3 regions of the Ancylobacter sp. FA202 genome follow, and region 1 is predicted to be linked to each of the others. Evidence: riboswitches for the same ligand, from Rfam matches in the RefSeq annotation. Region 1 holds a riboswitch; each other region holds the start of a gene.
What was found. A riboswitch is a leader RNA that binds a small molecule or an ion and turns the genes downstream of it on or off. The one in region 1 is predicted to bind cobalamin.
Positions count from the first base shown of each region.

Region 2: it holds a riboswitch for cobalamin, as region 1 does, so the genes downstream of both, cobW (cobalamin biosynthesis protein CobW) here and A3M1_RS0107130 (energy-coupling factor ABC transporter permease) in region 1, are expected to answer to the same signal.
Region 3: it holds a riboswitch for cobalamin, as region 1 does, so the genes downstream of both, metE (5-methyltetrahydropteroyltriglutamate--homocysteine S-methyltransferase) here and A3M1_RS0107130 (energy-coupling factor ABC transporter permease) in region 1, are expected to answer to the same signal.

Region 1 covers NZ_KB904818.1:1,567,801-1,573,278, reverse strand. Annotated here, with positions in the region: gene A3M1_RS0107150 (hypothetical protein) at 1-63, shown strand, start outside; gene A3M1_RS0107145 (sulfite exporter TauE/SafE family protein) at 71-856, shown strand; gene A3M1_RS0107140 (hypothetical protein) at 913-1,401, shown strand; gene A3M1_RS0107135 (Crp/Fnr family transcriptional regulator) at 1,456-2,235, shown strand; cobalamin riboswitch at 2,266-2,505, shown strand; gene A3M1_RS0107130 (energy-coupling factor ABC transporter permease) at 2,541-3,218, shown strand; gene A3M1_RS26420 (DUF2946 family protein) at 3,384-3,779, shown strand; gene A3M1_RS0107120 (TonB-dependent receptor) at 3,890-5,478, shown strand, end outside.
Region 2 covers NZ_KB904818.1:402,709-408,186, reverse strand. Annotated here, with positions in the region: gene cobO (cob(I)yrinic acid a,c-diamide adenosyltransferase) at 49-669, opposite strand; gene cobU (bifunctional adenosylcobinamide kinase/adenosylcobinamide-phosphate guanylyltransferase) at 669-1,172, opposite strand; cobalamin riboswitch at 1,311-1,519, shown strand; gene cobW (cobalamin biosynthesis protein CobW) at 1,635-2,699, shown strand; gene cobN (cobaltochelatase subunit CobN) at 2,906-5,478, shown strand, end outside.
Region 3 covers NZ_KB904820.1:90,404-95,881, forward strand. Annotated here, with positions in the region: gene A3M1_RS0124730 (TonB-dependent receptor) at 1-812, opposite strand, end outside; gene A3M1_RS25470 (ferric iron reductase) at 966-1,868, opposite strand; cobalamin riboswitch at 2,404-2,615, shown strand; gene metE (5-methyltetrahydropteroyltriglutamate--homocysteine S-methyltransferase) at 2,727-5,090, shown strand; gene A3M1_RS0124745 (acyl-CoA thioesterase) at 5,087-5,478, shown strand, end outside.

The DNA of each region.
Region 1 (5,478 bases):
GTGCTGATGATGCTGGCGGTGGAATCCAGCCGCGAGCCGGAAGACGGCCCCACTGAGGGCTGAGCGCGCCATGGTCGATCTCAGCTTCATTGGCGGCCTCATCCTCGGCTTCGCCTCCAGCCTGCATTGCGCCGGCATGTGCGGCGGCATCGCCTCGGGGTTGCTGCTCGCCTTCGAGCCCGGCCGTGGCCCCGGCGCCCGCCTCCGGGTGCTGCTGGTGGCGCAGGCGGGGCGCATCGCCTCCTATGTGGCGGCCGGTGGCTTTCTCGGCTTTTTTGGCTCGGTATTTTATGGCGCGTTCGACCAGGGCGCCGCCCATCTGGTGCTGCGCTGGGCGGCGGCGGTGGCGCTGGGCTGGATCGGCCTGTCGATGATCGGGCTGGCCCCGGCCCTCACGGTAATCGATCGGCTCGCCGCGCCGCTGAGCCGGCTGACGCGCGCCCCCGGCCGGCTCATTCCGGCGGATGGCGCGGAAGGGCCCTTCCGCGCCGGCGCGGCAAAACCCTTCCTCGCTAGCCGGGCAAGACCTTTCCTCGCTGGCGCGGTAAAACCTTTTATCGCTGGCGCGGTAAGGCCTTTCTTCGCTGGCGCGGCCTGGGGCCTGCTGCCCTGCGGCATGGTCTATGGCGCGCTGTTCTACGCCATGCTGGCCGGCAGCGGCGGCGCCCTGGTCATGGCCGGCTTCGGGCTGGGCACGCTGCCGTCCGTCACCGCAACCGCCTTCGGCGTCACCAGCCTGCGACAGGCGGCGATGGCGCCGCGCCTGCGGGTCCTGGCGGGCGTGGCGCTGCTTCTGGTCGCGACCGCCAGCGCCCTGCTGCCGGAGGCGGCGTGGGAGGCGCTGTGCCTCACCTGACGGAGCGCGCGAGGCGGGCGATCGGACGTCTTGTCCACTATCGCGCGACGAGCGGCATGCTAGCATCGCTCCCCATGGCGCAGCTGTTCTCCCGCATCGGACCCGCCGACCGACGCTGGACCGTCTCCCGAGGCGGGGGCGTCGGGCTGCGGATTCTGTGCGCCCTCGCCCTGCTGTTCGCGCTCGCCGCGCATCATTCGCCGGCGGCACGCCCAAGCGGGACGGGGATCGACCTTTCGCAATACACGCTGCCTGATGGCACGGTGCCCGATCTCTGCCTCACCGGGGCGGAGGGCGACGGCAACCCGCACCCGGCGGCGCATCGCCCCGGCTGCGACGCCTGCCGTCTCAGCGCGGTCATCGGCCTGTCCGGGCCGACGGGCGATCTGTATCGCCGCGCCGAGTACCGCCTTCTGGTTCGTGTGCCGCCGCCCGAGCGCCTTGTGGCGATGACCCCGCCGCTCTACCGCATCTCCTCGCGCGCGCCGCCGACACCCGCCTTCGCCGCCCTGTTCGCGGCAGGCCTGCGCCTGCCTTTGGTGTGATGCAGCCGGCACGGCCCGCTTGAGGGCTTCCGGCGCCGGTGCCGGATCGTTGCGATGTTTGTCAGCCCCCTTCCCGTCGGCCAGCCGTCGGTGCTCCCTCTCGACGTGCTGATCCCCGGGCTCGAAAGAGCTTCCCGAACTGTCCCCGCATGGGCTGTGGCGCCCGGCACGATGCTGGCCTTGCCCGGTCTGGACCTCGACGCGGCCCCGCTCTACCGGGTCCGCGCCGGCTGCCTGGCGCTCACCCGCCGGCTGGACGCCGAGCGTCGGCAGATCCTCGACATTCTTGGGCCGGGTCGGCTCTTTGATGGTGCGATGCTCGCCCGCCTCGATGGCCTGGCGGTGGCGCTGGCACCGACGCAGCTGGAGCCGGTCGACGAAGCGCCGGCCGGGCGCAGGAGCCTGTTGGCGCAGAACCAGGAGGTGCTGCTCACCCGGGCGCTCGGCCATGTCACCCGGCTGGGCCGGCAGAGCGCCGGCGAGCGGGTGGCGGCGGCGCTGCTCGATCTAGCCGCGCAGTTCGCCGAGGCGTGGGAAGAACACGCGCCGGGTCTGAGCTTCCCGCTGCATCTCAGCCGTGGCGACCTCGCCGACTGGCTCGGCCTGACGCTGGAGACGGTGAGCCGCTGCATGAGCCGCCTGCGCGAAGAGGGGGTGATCGCGTTCGCGAGAGAAGGGCGGTTGATCCTCCAGGACATCGCCGCACTGCGCCGCATTGCCGTGGGTGAACGCAAGGTGGAGGCCCTCTACGCCGCCAAGGGGCGCACGGCGCGGGTGGCCCGGCCGGCGCGGCGCAGCACGACGCCGGCGAAAAGCGCCGCTTGCGCGCGGTGAGGGCGCGCTGTTTTATGCGGGGTGTCGATGCACCCATCGATTCACCATGGTGTCCGGATGGGGAAACCTTTCCGGATGAAACGGGAACGGGGTAGGGCGCACGGACCGCGAGGTCCTTTGCCCGAAGCCCCGACCGCCCCCGCGACTGTAAGCGGCGAGCGGCCTTCCAACGTGCCACTGGACCCAAGCCCCTTCGGGCGAGGACCGGGAAGGCGGAAGGCATGCCGTGACCCGCAAGTCAGGAGACCGGCCATGGATGATCCATCCAACACGTGCCGTCGGGTGAGACGGCGCAGGAGAACATCATGCATATCGAACCCGGCCTGGTGGCCGAAGGAAAGATCTGGCTCAGCTATGTGACGGCGGCCGGCGCCGGCGCTTACACGCTCAAGCTCGTGGCCGACGCCGTGGCCGAGCGCGGCGTCGTCTCGCTCATCCTCCGCAGCCTTTTCACCACGGCGCTCGTCTTCTGCTTCTTCGAGGTGCTGCCGCATCATCCGGTCGGCGTGTCGGAGGTGCACCTCATCCTCGGCTCGACGCTGTTTCTCATTTTCGGCGTGGCCCCGGCGGCCATCGGCCTTGCCGCCGGCCTCGCCCTGCAGGGGATTTTCTTCGCGCCGTTGGACCTGCCGCAATATGGCATGAACGTCACCACCCTGCTGGTGCCGTTGTTCGCACTGGCCTCACTGTCCACCCGACTGGTCGCACCGAACACGCCCTATGTGGAGATCAAATACCGTCAGGCGCTGGCACTTTCGACCACCTACCAGGCCGGAATCGTGGTCTGGGTGGCGTTCTGGGCCCTCTACGGCCACGGATTCACGGTAGAGAACGCTTCGTCGATCGCCTCCTTCGGCGCCGCCTACATGCTTGTAATCATTGTGGAACCTCTGGTCGACCTTGCCGTTCTGGCCGCCGCCAAGGCGCTCAGCGGGCTGCGCGGGACGCCGCTTTTCGAGCGCCGGCTCTACGACGCGGCGTGACATTTGCGGGCCGGGAGGCGCCTTGCGCCTCCCGTTTCCCTGCTGAACATCGTCTGTATTGATGCTGCCCGCCTACGTGGACAAATTGTCCAAGTCACCGCTCAAGTGACTGTTAACCCTGTGCGAACGCCGCTGCCGATGCGATGATCGCCTCGGGGATTCGGGATGGCTGGGCGTTCAGGAAGCAGCTGGCTGGGAGTGCGCGCCGTCGCGCTGACGGTGGCGTATGCGCTCGTCCTGCAGCTGCTGCTGGCCAGTGTTTTTGCGGCCCGTGTCGCCGCCGATCCACTGGGGTCACAAGCCAGCTTCCTCTGCATGAGCGGGCCCTCAGCGGCTGCGCCGTCGGATGAGGGCGAGGAAGGGCACGCCGTCGCCCATTGCCCGCTCTGCACTTTGCGGGTCGATCTTGCCCTGCCTCCGGTCCTGGTCGCCGAGTCGGTTGTCCGGCGTCCCGCTTCTCTCGTCGACTGGCCTGTCTCCGTCCCCTGCCGGCGCCCGATCTTGCCGTCCCGCGACGCGCATCATCCGCGCGGGCCGCCGCTGGTGCTTTTCCTCGTCTGACAACGGCGCCGCCTCGCGCAGCGCCTTCTTTTGACAAACCGGGACCACCCAAGGGTGCGCCGTCTGGCGCGCCTATCCGCAGGTGTGTTCCGCAGACCGATGGAAACGCCATGCAGTCCTCGATCCTGTCTTTTCGCACGCCATCAAGGCGTTCTCCCTGCCGCTCCCTGCTGTGCCGGTCGACGGCGCTGGCCGGCCCTGTCCTGGCGCTGCTCTGCGTCCCCGCGCTGTTCGCGACGGCGCACGCGCAGGACGCAGCATCCGATATGAGGGACGTCCAGCAATTGCCCACCGTCACTGTCGTCGGCCCGGCGGACGGTGGCGCCTCGGCCGCGGCGCTTGACATTACGTATGAGGGCTTCGTGCCCGCCGACACGGGCACCATCTCCGTCCTCGAGGCCAATAACGCCACGCTGTGGACCAGCGATTCGGCCTCGCTGATCGACCGTGTGCCGGGCGGGGCTTCCTGGGGTGCCGGCGGGGTGTCGAGCCTGCCGGCGGTCAACGGCATGAGCGCCGACCAGGTGCAAGTCTCGATCGACGGCATGCTGTTCGGCCCGGCCTGCCCGAACATGATGAACCCGCCGCTGTCCTATGTGAACCCGGCGATGATCGGACAGGTCAAGGTCTATTCTGGCACCGCCCCGGTGAGCCTCGGCGGCGACTATACGGGTGCACGCATCGACGTGACCGTCGCGCCGCCGACCTTCGCCGAAACGCCGGAAGTGGTCTTCTCCGGCAGCGTGTCGGGCTATTACCGAAGCAACGGCAATGTCGTCGGTGTCGACGTGAGCCTGAATGCGGCCAATGATGTCGGAAGCATCAACTATACCGGCGGCTGGGTGCAGGCCGACGATTACAAGTCGGGCAATGGAACGACGATCAAGTCGACGATGTACGAGACCCAGAACCACGCGTTAAGCCTGTCGCGCAAGCTGGACGACGGCCTCGTGAACTTCCAGCTCGGCGGGCAGTTCATTCCCTACCAAGGCTATGTCAACCAGTACATGGACATGGTCGACAATAAGAGCTTCTTCGTCAACGGTGCTCTTGAGAAGAGCTTCGAGTGGGGCCAGCTGGAAGCTAACGCCTTCTACAACAATGTGCGCCACACGATGGGCTTTATCGCGCCTGATAAGACCGGCGACATGCCGATGGATACACAGGCCAGCGACATGGGCTATCGCGTCGCCGGCACGCTCGAACCGACCGACCGCGACATCGTGCGGATCGGCAACGAGGTATATTATAACCAGCTCGATGACTGGTGGCCCCCGGTCGAGGGCTCGATGATGATGGGACCGGACACGTTCTGGAACATCAATGACGGCCAACGCCTGCGCGTCGGCGTGTTCGCGGAGTGGGAGCGGGCGCTTTCGCAGCAATGGACCGCCATTCTCGGCGCGCGCAGCGACGTGGTGTGGATGAACACCGGCGACGTGCAGGGCTACAACGAGATGATGTACGGTGCCAATGCCGCCGCCTTTAATGCGCTGGACCACGCCCGCACCGATATCAACATCGATGGCTCGGCGATCCTGCGCTACCAACCGGATGAGGCGCGGCAGCTAGATATAGGCCTCGCCCGCAAGACACGCTCGCCCAATCTCTATGAGCGCTATTCCTGGTCGACTAACGCCATGGCGATGAACATGATCGGCTGGTTCGGCGACGGCAATGGATATGTCGGCAATATCGA
Region 2 (5,478 bases), 1.2 Mb from region 1:
TGCGAGATCGCCGCGTGCAAATTCTTGCAGCTTCTTGTGACGGGTGGATCAAAACTCGATGCCCTTCTGCGCCTTCACCCCGGCTTTGAAGTGGTGCTTGACGAGGCCCATCTCGGTGACGAGATCGGCGGCCTCGATCAGCTCCGCCTTGGCGTTGCGGCCGGTGACGACGATGTGCAGCCCTTCGCGGCGGGCGCTGAGCGCCGCGACGACCTCGGGCAGCGGCAGATAATCGTAGCGCAGCGCGATGTTCAGCTCGTCGAGGATGAGTAGGCCGATGGCGGGATCGTCCATCATCTCCCGCACCTTGTCCCAGGCCCGGCGGGCGGCCGCGATGTCGCGGGCGAGGTCCTGCGTCTCCCAGGTGAAGCCCTCGCCCATGGAGTGCCATTCCACGCGCGGGCCGAAGCTTTCCAGCGCGCGGCGCTCGCCCGAATCCCACGCGCCCTTGATGAACTGGACCACGCCGACCTTGGCCCCATCAGGCTGGCCGAGCGTGCGCAGAGCGAGGCCGAAGGCGGCGGTGGATTTTCCCTTGCCGGGGCCTGTATGGACGATGAGCAGGCCCTTCTCTACGGATTTTTCCGCCACTTCCGCGTCCTGCACCGCCTTGCGCTTTTCCATCTTGGCGCGGTGGCGGGCGGCTTCCTCGGGAGATATCTCGGTCATCACTTCACCTTCATCGGCAGGCCGGCGACCACGAAGATCACGCTGTCGGCACGGGCGGCGACCGCCTGGTTGAGCCGGCCCTGCGCGTCGCGGAAGCGGCGGGCCAGCGCGTTGTCGGGCACGATGCCGAGCCCGACCTCATTCGACACCACGAAGACCGGCCCCTCATGGCTGGCGAGCGCCTCGACCAGCGCGGCGCACTCGCTGGCGAGGTCGGCCTCCGCCAGCATCCGGTTGCTGAGCCAGAGGGTGAGGCAGTCCACCAGCACCGGCCGGCCGGGCGGCAACGTGCGCAAGGCGTCGGCAAGCTCGTGCGGGGCGTCCAGCGTCTGCCAGCCCGCGCCGCGCCGGGCGCGGTGCAGGGCGATGCGCTCTTCCATCTCGCTGTCCCAGGCCTGCGCGGTGGCGATGTAGCTCCAGGGCGGGGAAAAGCCTGAGATGAGGCCCTCGGCATAGGCGCTCTTGCCGGAGCGGGCGCCGCCGAGGACGAGGGTCAGCGCCATGGAGCGGGGGCCGGGGCAAAGCGAGGCGTCATCGTCGTCGGCTCCTGTCGTCGGCTGCGGGCGAGCGGCGGACTATAGCCGGGGCGCATCGCCGGGCAACCGGCGCCGTCCGGTTTGACTTTGCCGGCCAAGCCTCCTTAAGTGGCCGCGACCGTCGGTTTCCTCCCGCCAGGGAGGGACGAAGAGGGAATGCGGTGCGGGGCGCTTTCAGGCCCCCAATTCCGCGGCTGCCCCCGCAACTGTGAGCGGCGAGCCTCAGCCGGAAGCCACTGGAGACCTCTCCGGGAAGGCGGCGACGAGGCAGCGACCCGCGAGCCAGGAGACCTGCCGGTGGTCCGGTCGTGCGTGCCGGCGGGGTGCCCGGCAGACAGGCAGAGCCGTGCTGAGGCGCGCGGCTTCGCGCGGAAGCTCCTTTCCGCGACCGACGCATCCCGCGATTCCTGAGCTTCGTGGAGATGCCGCATGCCGACCCAATCCCGCCCCGCCGCGCTTGATCGTGTTCCCTGCACCATCGTCACCGGCTTCCTCGGCTCGGGTAAGACCACCCTCATTCGCCATGTGCTGGAGAATGCCGGGGGGCGGCGCCTCGCGGTGATCGTCAACGAGTTCGGCGATGTCGGCATCGATGGCGAGATATTGAAGGGCTGCGGCGTCGAATCCTGCCCGGAGGAAAACATCGTCGAGCTGGCCAATGGCTGCATCTGCTGCACCGTGGCGGATGATTTCGTGCCGGCGCTCGACGCCATCCTCGCCCTGGAGCCGAAGGTCGACCACATCCTGATCGAGACCTCCGGCCTCGCGCTCCCCAAGCCGCTTGTGCAGGCCTTCCACTGGCCGGCGATCAAGAGCCGGGTGACGGTGGACGGCGTGGTGGCGGTGGTGGATGGCGAGGCGCTGGCGTCGGGCCGCGTCGCGCACGATCACGACGCGCTTGCCGCCCAGCGCGCGGCCGATGACAGCCTCGACCATGACGACCCGATCGAGGAAGTGTTCGACGACCAGATCGCCTGCGCCGACCTTGTCCTCCTCACCAAGGCCGACCTGATCGACGCCGCCGGGCAGGCCAAGGCCCGCGCCGCGCTCGACGCCGAGCTGCCCAAAGGCGTGCGTGTGGTGAGCGTGACCGAGGGGCGGATCGACCCGGCGCTGCTGATGGGACTCGGCATCGGCACCGAGAACGACATCGAGAACCGCAAGACGCATCACGACAATGAACTCGACCACGACCATGACGATTTCGACAGCTTCGTCGTCGAAGTGCCTGAAATCACCGATCCGGCCGAGTTTGCCGCCCGGGTGGCGCGGGCGGCGGAGGAGGCGGATGTGCTGCGGGTGAAGGGGTTCTTGCCCGTCGCCGGCAAGTCGATGCGGCTGCTGGTGCAGGCGGTGGGCCCGCGCGTGGCGCACCATTTCGACCGGCCCTGGGGCGAGGGCGCGCGCACCGGCCGCCTCGTCGCCATCGGGCTGAAGGGGCTGGACCGGGCGAAGGTGGAAGCGATCCTCGCCGGGGAGAGCGTGGCGGCGTGAGTGAACCTGCCCCACAGCACCACGTCATCCTGAGGTGCCCGGACCTTGTCCGGGCCTCGAAGGATGCTCGTTGCGCGCGGTTTGGCCACCGGAACAGGCGTCATGGCCGGGCGTGTCCCGGCCATCCACGTCTTGCGGCTCCAAAGTCGTGGATCCCCGGGCCAGGCCCGGGGATGACGGCATTCTGACGGGAGACGCGCCACCCCATGCACATCCTCACCACCACCTCCTCCAGCCTCGACGACCTCGTCGAGCCGGTCGATCTCGGCCAGACGCCCGGCGAGGTGGTGATCGTCTCCTTTGCCGACAGCGACCTCGGCGCGCTGGCGCGGGCGCAGGAGGTGATGGCACAGGAGGTAATGGCGGGACCGGGGCTGCCCAGCCTGCGGCTGGCCAATCTGCGCGATCTCCGGCACCCGATGTCGGTCGATCTGTGGATCGACAAGGTGGGGAGCCGAGCCCGCATCGTGGTGGTGCGGCTGCTCGGCGGGCTCGACTGGTGGCGCTATGGCGTCGACCGGCTCAGCGCCGAGGCGCGGGCGCGGGGCTTCACGCTCGCCGTGCTGCCGGGCGAGGACCGCGACGACCCGCGCCTTGCCGAGGCCTCCACCCTTGCGGAGGCCGAGCTCGCGACGCTGCTCGGCTATTTCCGCGCCGGCGGGCCGGCGAATATGGCCGCGCTGCTGCGGGTTCTCGCCGGCTATGCGGGACGGGCGATGGCCTCCCCGCCGGCGCCGCAAAACCTGCCGCTGGCGGGGGGTTATGAGGGGGGCACTGCGTCCCCCTCACCCAACCCTCTCCCCGACGGGAAGAGGGCTTTCGAGGACCAACAGGCCCTCAGGACCGGGCTTGACCCGGCCACCCAGCCGCAGTGGCGTGCGGATGGGGAAACGCTGGGTCCCCGGGTCAAGCCCGGGGATGAGGGCCTCTCACTTTTGGAGGCTGCCCGCCCCGCCATCCCGATCATCTTCTACCGCTCCATGGCGCTGGCGGGCGATACCGCGCCGGTGGAGGCGCTGTGCGCGGCGCTTCGCGCGCGCGGGCTCGACCCCCGGCCGATCTATGTCGCCAGCCTGAAGGAGCCGACCTCCATCGCCTTCCTGAAGGCGGCGCTGGCGGGCATGGACCCGGCCGCGATCCTGACGCTCACCGCCTTCGCCGCCGCCGATCCCGGCGAGGCGACGGTGCTCGACGCGCCTGGCGTGCCGGTGCTGCAGGCGATTGTCGCCACCACGAAGCGCGCGGCGTGGGCGGAGGGCGCGCGCGGGCTGACCAGCGCCGATCTCGCCATGCATGTGGTGCTGCCCGAGCTCGACGGGCGGGTGCTGGCCGGGGCGCTCTCCTTCAAGGCGCCGCAGGAAACCCCCGCCGTGCCCGGCTTCGCCGCGCTGGTGAACCTTCCCGAGCCGGACCGGGTGGCGCAGATCGCCGACCGGGTCGCGGCGCTGGTGCGGCTGCGACAGACTCCCCGTGCCGACCGCCGGATCACCGTGCTGATGCCGGACTATGCCGGCGCCCCCGGCCGCACCGGCTGGGCGGTGGGGCTCGACGTGCCGGCGAGCGTGCGCGCGCTGCTGGCGGATTTGTGCACCGCCGGCTACGCGGTGGAGGATGTGCCGGCGGATGAGAAGGCGCTGGTGGCGGCGGTGAGGGGCGGGCCACCCCCTCTCTCCGACGGGGAGAGGGATGGGGTGAGGGGTGCTTTCCCCTCCGCGCCCGTTCTCCCCCTCACCCAACCCTCTCCCCGTCGGGGAGAGGGCTTTGCGCGGCACGACGGTGTTCTCTCCCTCGCCGCCTATCGCGCCCATCTCGCGGCTCTCCCGCCCGAGGCCGTCGCCGCTGTTGAGGCCGCCTGGGGAGCGCCGGAGGACGACCCGGACCTGTTCGACGGCGCCTTCCGTTTCCGTGCCGCCCGCTTCGGCCATGTCACCGTGGCGCTGGCGCCGGAGCGCGGCTCGGTGGCCGAGCGGCGGGCGCAGTATCACGATCCCGCCCTGCCGCCGCGCCACGGGCTGCTGGCCTTCGGCCTGTGGCTGCAAGGTTCCGCCGACGCGCTGGTGCATATGGGCGCGCATGGCACGCTGGAATGGCTGCCGGGCAAGCATGTGGCACTCACCCGCGCCTGTTTCCCCGAAATCGTGCTCGGCGCCCTGCCGGTGGCCTACCCCTTCATCGTGTCAAATCCCGGCGAGGCGGCGCAGGCCAAGCGGCGGATCGCGGCGGTGACGCTTGGCCATCTGCCGCCGCCGACGCAGGAGGCCGGCCTTGCCGGCGAGGCCGCCGCGCTGGAGCGGCTGGTGGATGAATATGCCCAGGCCGACGGGCTCGACGGGCGCCGGCGCGCGCGCCTCGCCCGGCTGATCGTCGAAGAGGCGACCCGCACCGGCTTTGCCCGCGACGCCGGGCTGAGCGCGGACGCCGACCCGGAGGAGGCGCTGCGCCAGATCGACGCCTTTCTCTGCGACATCAAGGAGATGCGGCTGAAGGACGGCTTCCATGTCTATGGCCGTGGCCCCTGCGGCGCCGCCGAGCGCGACGGGCTGCTGGCGGCGCTGGACGGGCGGCGGGTGGCGGCCGGCCCGGCCGGCGCGCCGGGGCGCGGGCGCTCGGACGTGGTGCCGACCGGGCGGAACCTGTTCACCAGCGACCCCCGCGCCTTGCCGACCGCGACCGCGATGGATCTCGGCCGGCTGGCCGCCGACGAGATCGTGCGCGCCTATGCGCAGGCGCATGGCGACTGGCCGCGCTCGCTCGTGCTCGACCTCTGGGGCAGCGCGAC
Region 3 (5,478 bases), on a different contig from region 1:
ATCTCCTTCTCGAACGTCGGATCCTTCGACTTGAGATAAATGGCGCCGATCATCGCCGCCCGGCCGCTTAGCGTAGATTGCGGGCCGCGGTAGACCTCGACCTGCTCGGCATCCCACAGGCTGCGGGCACCGAAGCGTGCGTTGTAGCGGGTCTGCAGGATGCCATCGACATAGAGCGAGCCCGCCGGCGCACCCGCCGGCACAAAGCCTTCCGAACTCATGCCGCGGATGACGAAGCCGGCATTGAGCGTCGCGCTGCTCATCACGTTGCCGAGGAGGCGGAAGGAATCCCGGAGATAGCGGATCTCGCCATCCTCGATCTCTTCGGCACGGACCACGCCGACGCTGGCGCTGACATCCTGCAGCGTGCGCGCGTTGCGTGCGCCATAGACGGCGATGGCATCGAGCGAGATTTCGCCGCCGAAGGTCAGGTTGTCGGCTTCGATCGCCTCCGGGCCGCTGAGCACTACCTGGTTTCCGCCGGCGAAGCGCGCGCGAATTCCCGTGCCGGCCAACAGGGCGTCGAGCGCCGCCGCCGCCGTCATCGTCCCGCTGACCCCCTGGGTCAGGCGGCCGCTGGTCAGCGCGGCGTCGAACAGGATCTCGATGCCCGATTGCGCCGCGAGCCGGTTCAGCCCGGCGGTCAGCGTGCCCGGCGGAATGGCGATCGCCTGCTGGTTGGTGCGCGCGGGCGCGGCGCTTTGCGCCGTGGCGGCGTCCATGCCGAAGGCGAGGATCGTGCTCGCCAGAAGCGCAAGCCGGAAAAGGCGGCGCGCCCGCGCGCCCATGAATGCGTGTGCCCCTGCGGTCATCGAAATCCCCGTCCACGCGGCGTTCAAGGCGCCGCTGCCCGTTGCTTCTATCGGCCTTCCCCCGGCCGCTTGCTGGAGTGACGATCCATGCGGGGGATCTGGGACTCGCAGGGGCAAAAATTCTTGGAGCAGTACCGCGACGACGCGTGCTCCTTAGCCGGAGGCCGTCTCGTCGAGGCCGAGGTGGCGCCGGATCGCCGCGCGCATCTCGGCGTCGCGCTCGTTCGCGGGCTTGAGCACACAGGTTGTGCAGACGGTGCCGCCCTCAAGCGTGTAGTAGCGGCAGCAACCGCCGCGGGCGCGGAAGGTCCACACGCCCAGAGGGCACCCGGCGTCGCCGTTCAGCTCGATGTCGAAGAAATGCAGCTGACGGTTGGCGAGAGGCGAACCCGGCTGCTTCAGGATCAACAGCGCGGTGGCCTTGGCCTCCTCAAGCCGGCCCAGTTTTTTTCCCACGTCGAGAAAACGTCCGGCGATGGCATCCCCCGCCAGCCGCCAGAGCGCACCGGAGGCGAGCCCCGTTCGGGCCTTGAGGGCGACGACGAGCGGTTGCACGTGATCTTCCAGCCCCGCGCGAAACTGCTCGCACAGGACAGACCTGTCGGCGACGGCCTGTGCGTCCGCATGACAAGCAGCGTCAAGCTGATCCGTCGCATAGGCCTGCGAGAGATAGCGCACATGTGCCCGGCGGACCGCATATGTCCGGCCGTCCTGCTCATGCACGACGTCGTGGAACCACAGCGCGACGCGTGCGGGCGCAAGATCTGGCACGAGGCCGTGACCAAGGAACAGCGGAACGGTCGCCAGCGAGAAGATGGAGAGGTAGTCCCGCATCATGAACGCGGCGCTGCTTTTCAGATCGGCTCCCGGATAAAGCGCCCGCTCATGCGCGAGGAAGTCGTCAATCGCGGCGGCAGAGGTAAAGAACTCCTGCGCCGTCAGCCACCCCGGTTCCCAAGGCCCGAGTTCGATCCGCAGCCCCGGCCACACGGCTGACTCAACTGCCGTCGCCGCGCCGAGAGGATGCGCTGGTTCCCCGATCAACTGCCGCTGCATTCCGCGCGCCTCGCTGCCGCCCTTCTACTGGCAAGACGATTGGCAAGGCGTAAACGGGACACTGACGCGGCCTGAGATGGCAGAAGCTGAAAGCACCACGTCGCGGTCTAGGACGCCTGCCCCGTGATCGGCCGCCGGCGGCGATCTGACTTCATGGCGTAGCGTAGGATGCCCGGGCGTAGGTGGCGGGCCGCGAGCGACCAAGAAGAGAACGATGTGTTCACTATAGCCCCATGATGCGCGCTGCCCCATACCTGCCCCCGCCGCCTTTCAGCGAGGTCAGCTTTGCGCCCCGATGTCGGACGTAGAGATCTGATTATCGGGTTCCTGAAAGCAGACGATTCCGCTTACCGCTCTGGAGGTCATGAGTGTGCCAATTGCGGACTCGGAACAAGCCGCCGACAACGGACTCTGCCGCGCCAAGGGTTCGTAAGCTGGTTGAAAGGGGCGCTATCGACAACAATCGAAGCAGCCCAGATCATATGCCGACATAAAGATGTCTTTATGTCGCGATTGACAATCGTCGCTGGCGCCCTCATCGTGGCGCAGTCATGGGTCTGCGGCGTCGCTTGCGTCGCAGCTAAGAGGGAAGCCGGTGAGCCTCAAGGCGAGGCCGGCGCTGCCCCCGCAACTGTAAGCGGCGAGCCTGTCGTCCATTCAGCGTCACTGAAGCGCAAGCTTCGGGAAGGCCGGACGAGAGGCGGCGACCCGCGAGCCAGGAGACCTGCCCTGACACCATAATCGTCCCTGGGCGGGGTGTCCCGGTGGTGCGTTCGCGCGGCCGCCGGTGCCTTGCACCCGTGGCAGCGCCTCGCGTCCGCTCGGCCTTTGCCCCCAATCCTGATTGGGGTTAGCCGAATGAACTTCCCTTATTCCGCCGGCACGGTGCCGGTTTCCACCCTGGGCACGCCGCGCATCGGCCCGCGCCGCGAACTCAAGAGCGCGCTTGAGACCTACTGGGCCGGCAAGAGCGATTCCGCCGCGCTGCTCGAAACCGCCGCGCGGCTGCGAGCCGCCAACTGGGCCCGGCAGAAGGCGCTGGGCGTCACCAACATCCCCTCCAACGATTTCTCGCTCTACGACCATGTGCTCGACACGGCGGTGATGGTGGGGGCGATCCCGCCCGCCTATGGCTGGACCGGCGGGCCGGTGCCGCTCGACACCTATTTCGCCATGGCGCGCGGCAGTCAGAGCGCGGAGACGACGTGCGCGCATGGCCACGCGCACCCGCATGGCAGCGGCGTTCCGGCGCTTGAGATGACCAAATGGTTCGACACCAATTATCACTACATGGTGCCGGAATTCTCTCCGGGGCAGCGCTTCTCGCTCACCTCCACCAAGCCGATGGACGAGTACCGCGAGGCCAAGGCGCTGGGCTATGAGACGCGGCCGGTGCTGCTTGGCCCGGTCAGCTTCCTCAAGCTCGGCAAGGCGAAGGACGAGGGACTCGACCCGCTCAGCCTGCTCGGCGAGCTGCTCCCGGTCTATGTCGAGGTGCTGCGCCGGCTCTCCGCCTCGGGAGCGGACTGGGTGCAGATCGACGAGCCCTGCCTCGTCACAGACCTCAATGACGCCGCCCGCGTCGCGCTGCGCGAGGCATATGGCTTCTTTGCCCATGCACTGCCCCGGCTGAAGATCATGCTGACCAGCTATTTCGGCCGGCTGGGCGACAATCTCGACACCGCGCTTTCCCTGCCGATCGCCGGGCTGCATCTCGATCTGGTGCGAGGCGCCGGGCAACTGCGCGAGGTGGCGGACAGGGCGCGGGCGGGGCTCGTGCTGTCGCTCGGCGTCATTGACGGGCGCAATGTCTGGCGCACCAATCTGCCTGGCCTGCTCGACACGCTCGAACCCTTCGTGCGCAGGCGCGGCACCGACCATGTCGAGATTGCCCCGTCCTGCTCGTTGCTGCATGTGCCGATCGACCTCGAACAGGAGACCGGCCTTGATCCTGACGTGAAGAGCTGGCTCGCCTTCGCCGTGCAGAAGATGGACGAACTCGTCACGCTGGGTACCGCCCTTGCCGGCGGGCGCGAGGTGGTGCTCGGCAAGCTCGCCGCTTCGGCCAGGGCCGCCGAGGCCCGCGCAACGTCCGCCAAGGTGCACGATGCCGCCGTCGCCGCCCGCCTTTCGGCGGTCACACCGGCGGATGCGCGCCGTGCCAGCCCGTTCGCCCACCGCGCCGAACGGCAGCGTGCCCGTCTCGGCCTGCCGCCCTACCCCACAACGACCATCGGCTCCTTCCCGCAGACGCCCGACGTGCGCAAGGCCCGCGCCGCCCACGGCAAGGGCGAACTGAGCGACGCCGCGTATCAGGCCTTCCTTAAGGAGGAGACCGCCCGCACCATTCGCTGGCAGGAGGAGATCGGGCTCGATGTGCTCGTGCATGGTGAGTTCGAGCGCAACGACATGGTGCAGTATTTTGGCGAGCAGCTCTCCGGCTTCGCCTTCACCAAGCATGGCTGGGTGCAGAGCTATGGTTCGCGCTATGTCCGCCCGCCCATCCTGTTCGGCGATGTCTCGCGGCCCGCGCCGATGACGGTCGACTGGTGGCGCTTTGCGCAGGGCTGCACCGGCTGGCCGATGAAGGGCATGCTGACCGGCCCGGTGACCATCCTCAACTGGTCCTTCGTGCGCGACGACGTGCCCCGCAGCCTCGCCTGCCGGCAGATCGCCCTCGCCATACGCGACGAGGTGCAGGATCTCGAAGCCGCTGGCGCGGCGATGATCCAGATCGACGAGGCGGCGATCCGCGAGGGCCTGCCGCTGCGCCGCGCCGAGTGGGACGCCTATCTCGACTGGGCGGTGGAGAGCTTCCGCCTCTGCGCCTCGGGCGTGCGGGACGAGACGCAGATCCACACCCATATGTGCTATTCGGAGTTCAACGACATCATCGCCGCCATCGCGGCCATGGATGCCGACGTGATCTCCATCGAGACCTCGCGCTCGAAGATGGAGCTGCTCGATGCCTTCGTCGACTACCGCTACCCCAACGAGATCGGGCCGGGCGTCTACGACATCCACTCGCCGCGCGTGCCTCCGATCGAGGAAATGGTGGAACTGCTGGAGCACGCGAAGCAGCGGCTGGCGCCGGAGCAGATATGGGTCAATCCCGATTGCGGCTTGAAGACCCGCAAATGGGACGAGGTGCGTCCGGCGCTCATCAACATGGTGGCGGCGGCGCGGCGGCTGCGCGCCGGTCTGGCGAGGGCCGCCGAATGAGCGGGACCGCGGCTGCGGGGACGACGCGCCTGATCGACATCGTCTTTCCCGGCGCCACCAACCATCACGGCACCCTCTTCGGGGGTGCCGGTCTCGCCCTCATGGACCGGGTCGCCTTCATCGCGGCGGCCCGGCACGCACGAGCCGACTTCGTCACGGCGTCCTGCGAGCGGATCGACTTCGCGGCACCCGCACAGCTTGGCGACATCGTCGAACTGACCGGACGGGTCATCCGCGTCGGCCGCCGTTCGGTCGGTGTCGAGGTCGAGATGGTGGCCGAAGCACCGCTCGCCGCCGCGCGGCGACGTTGCACGGTGGGGGTGTTCAACATGGTGGCGGTCGAGATGCCCGCCGCCATGCCGCCGCCGCCGGCCCATACGCCGGAGGA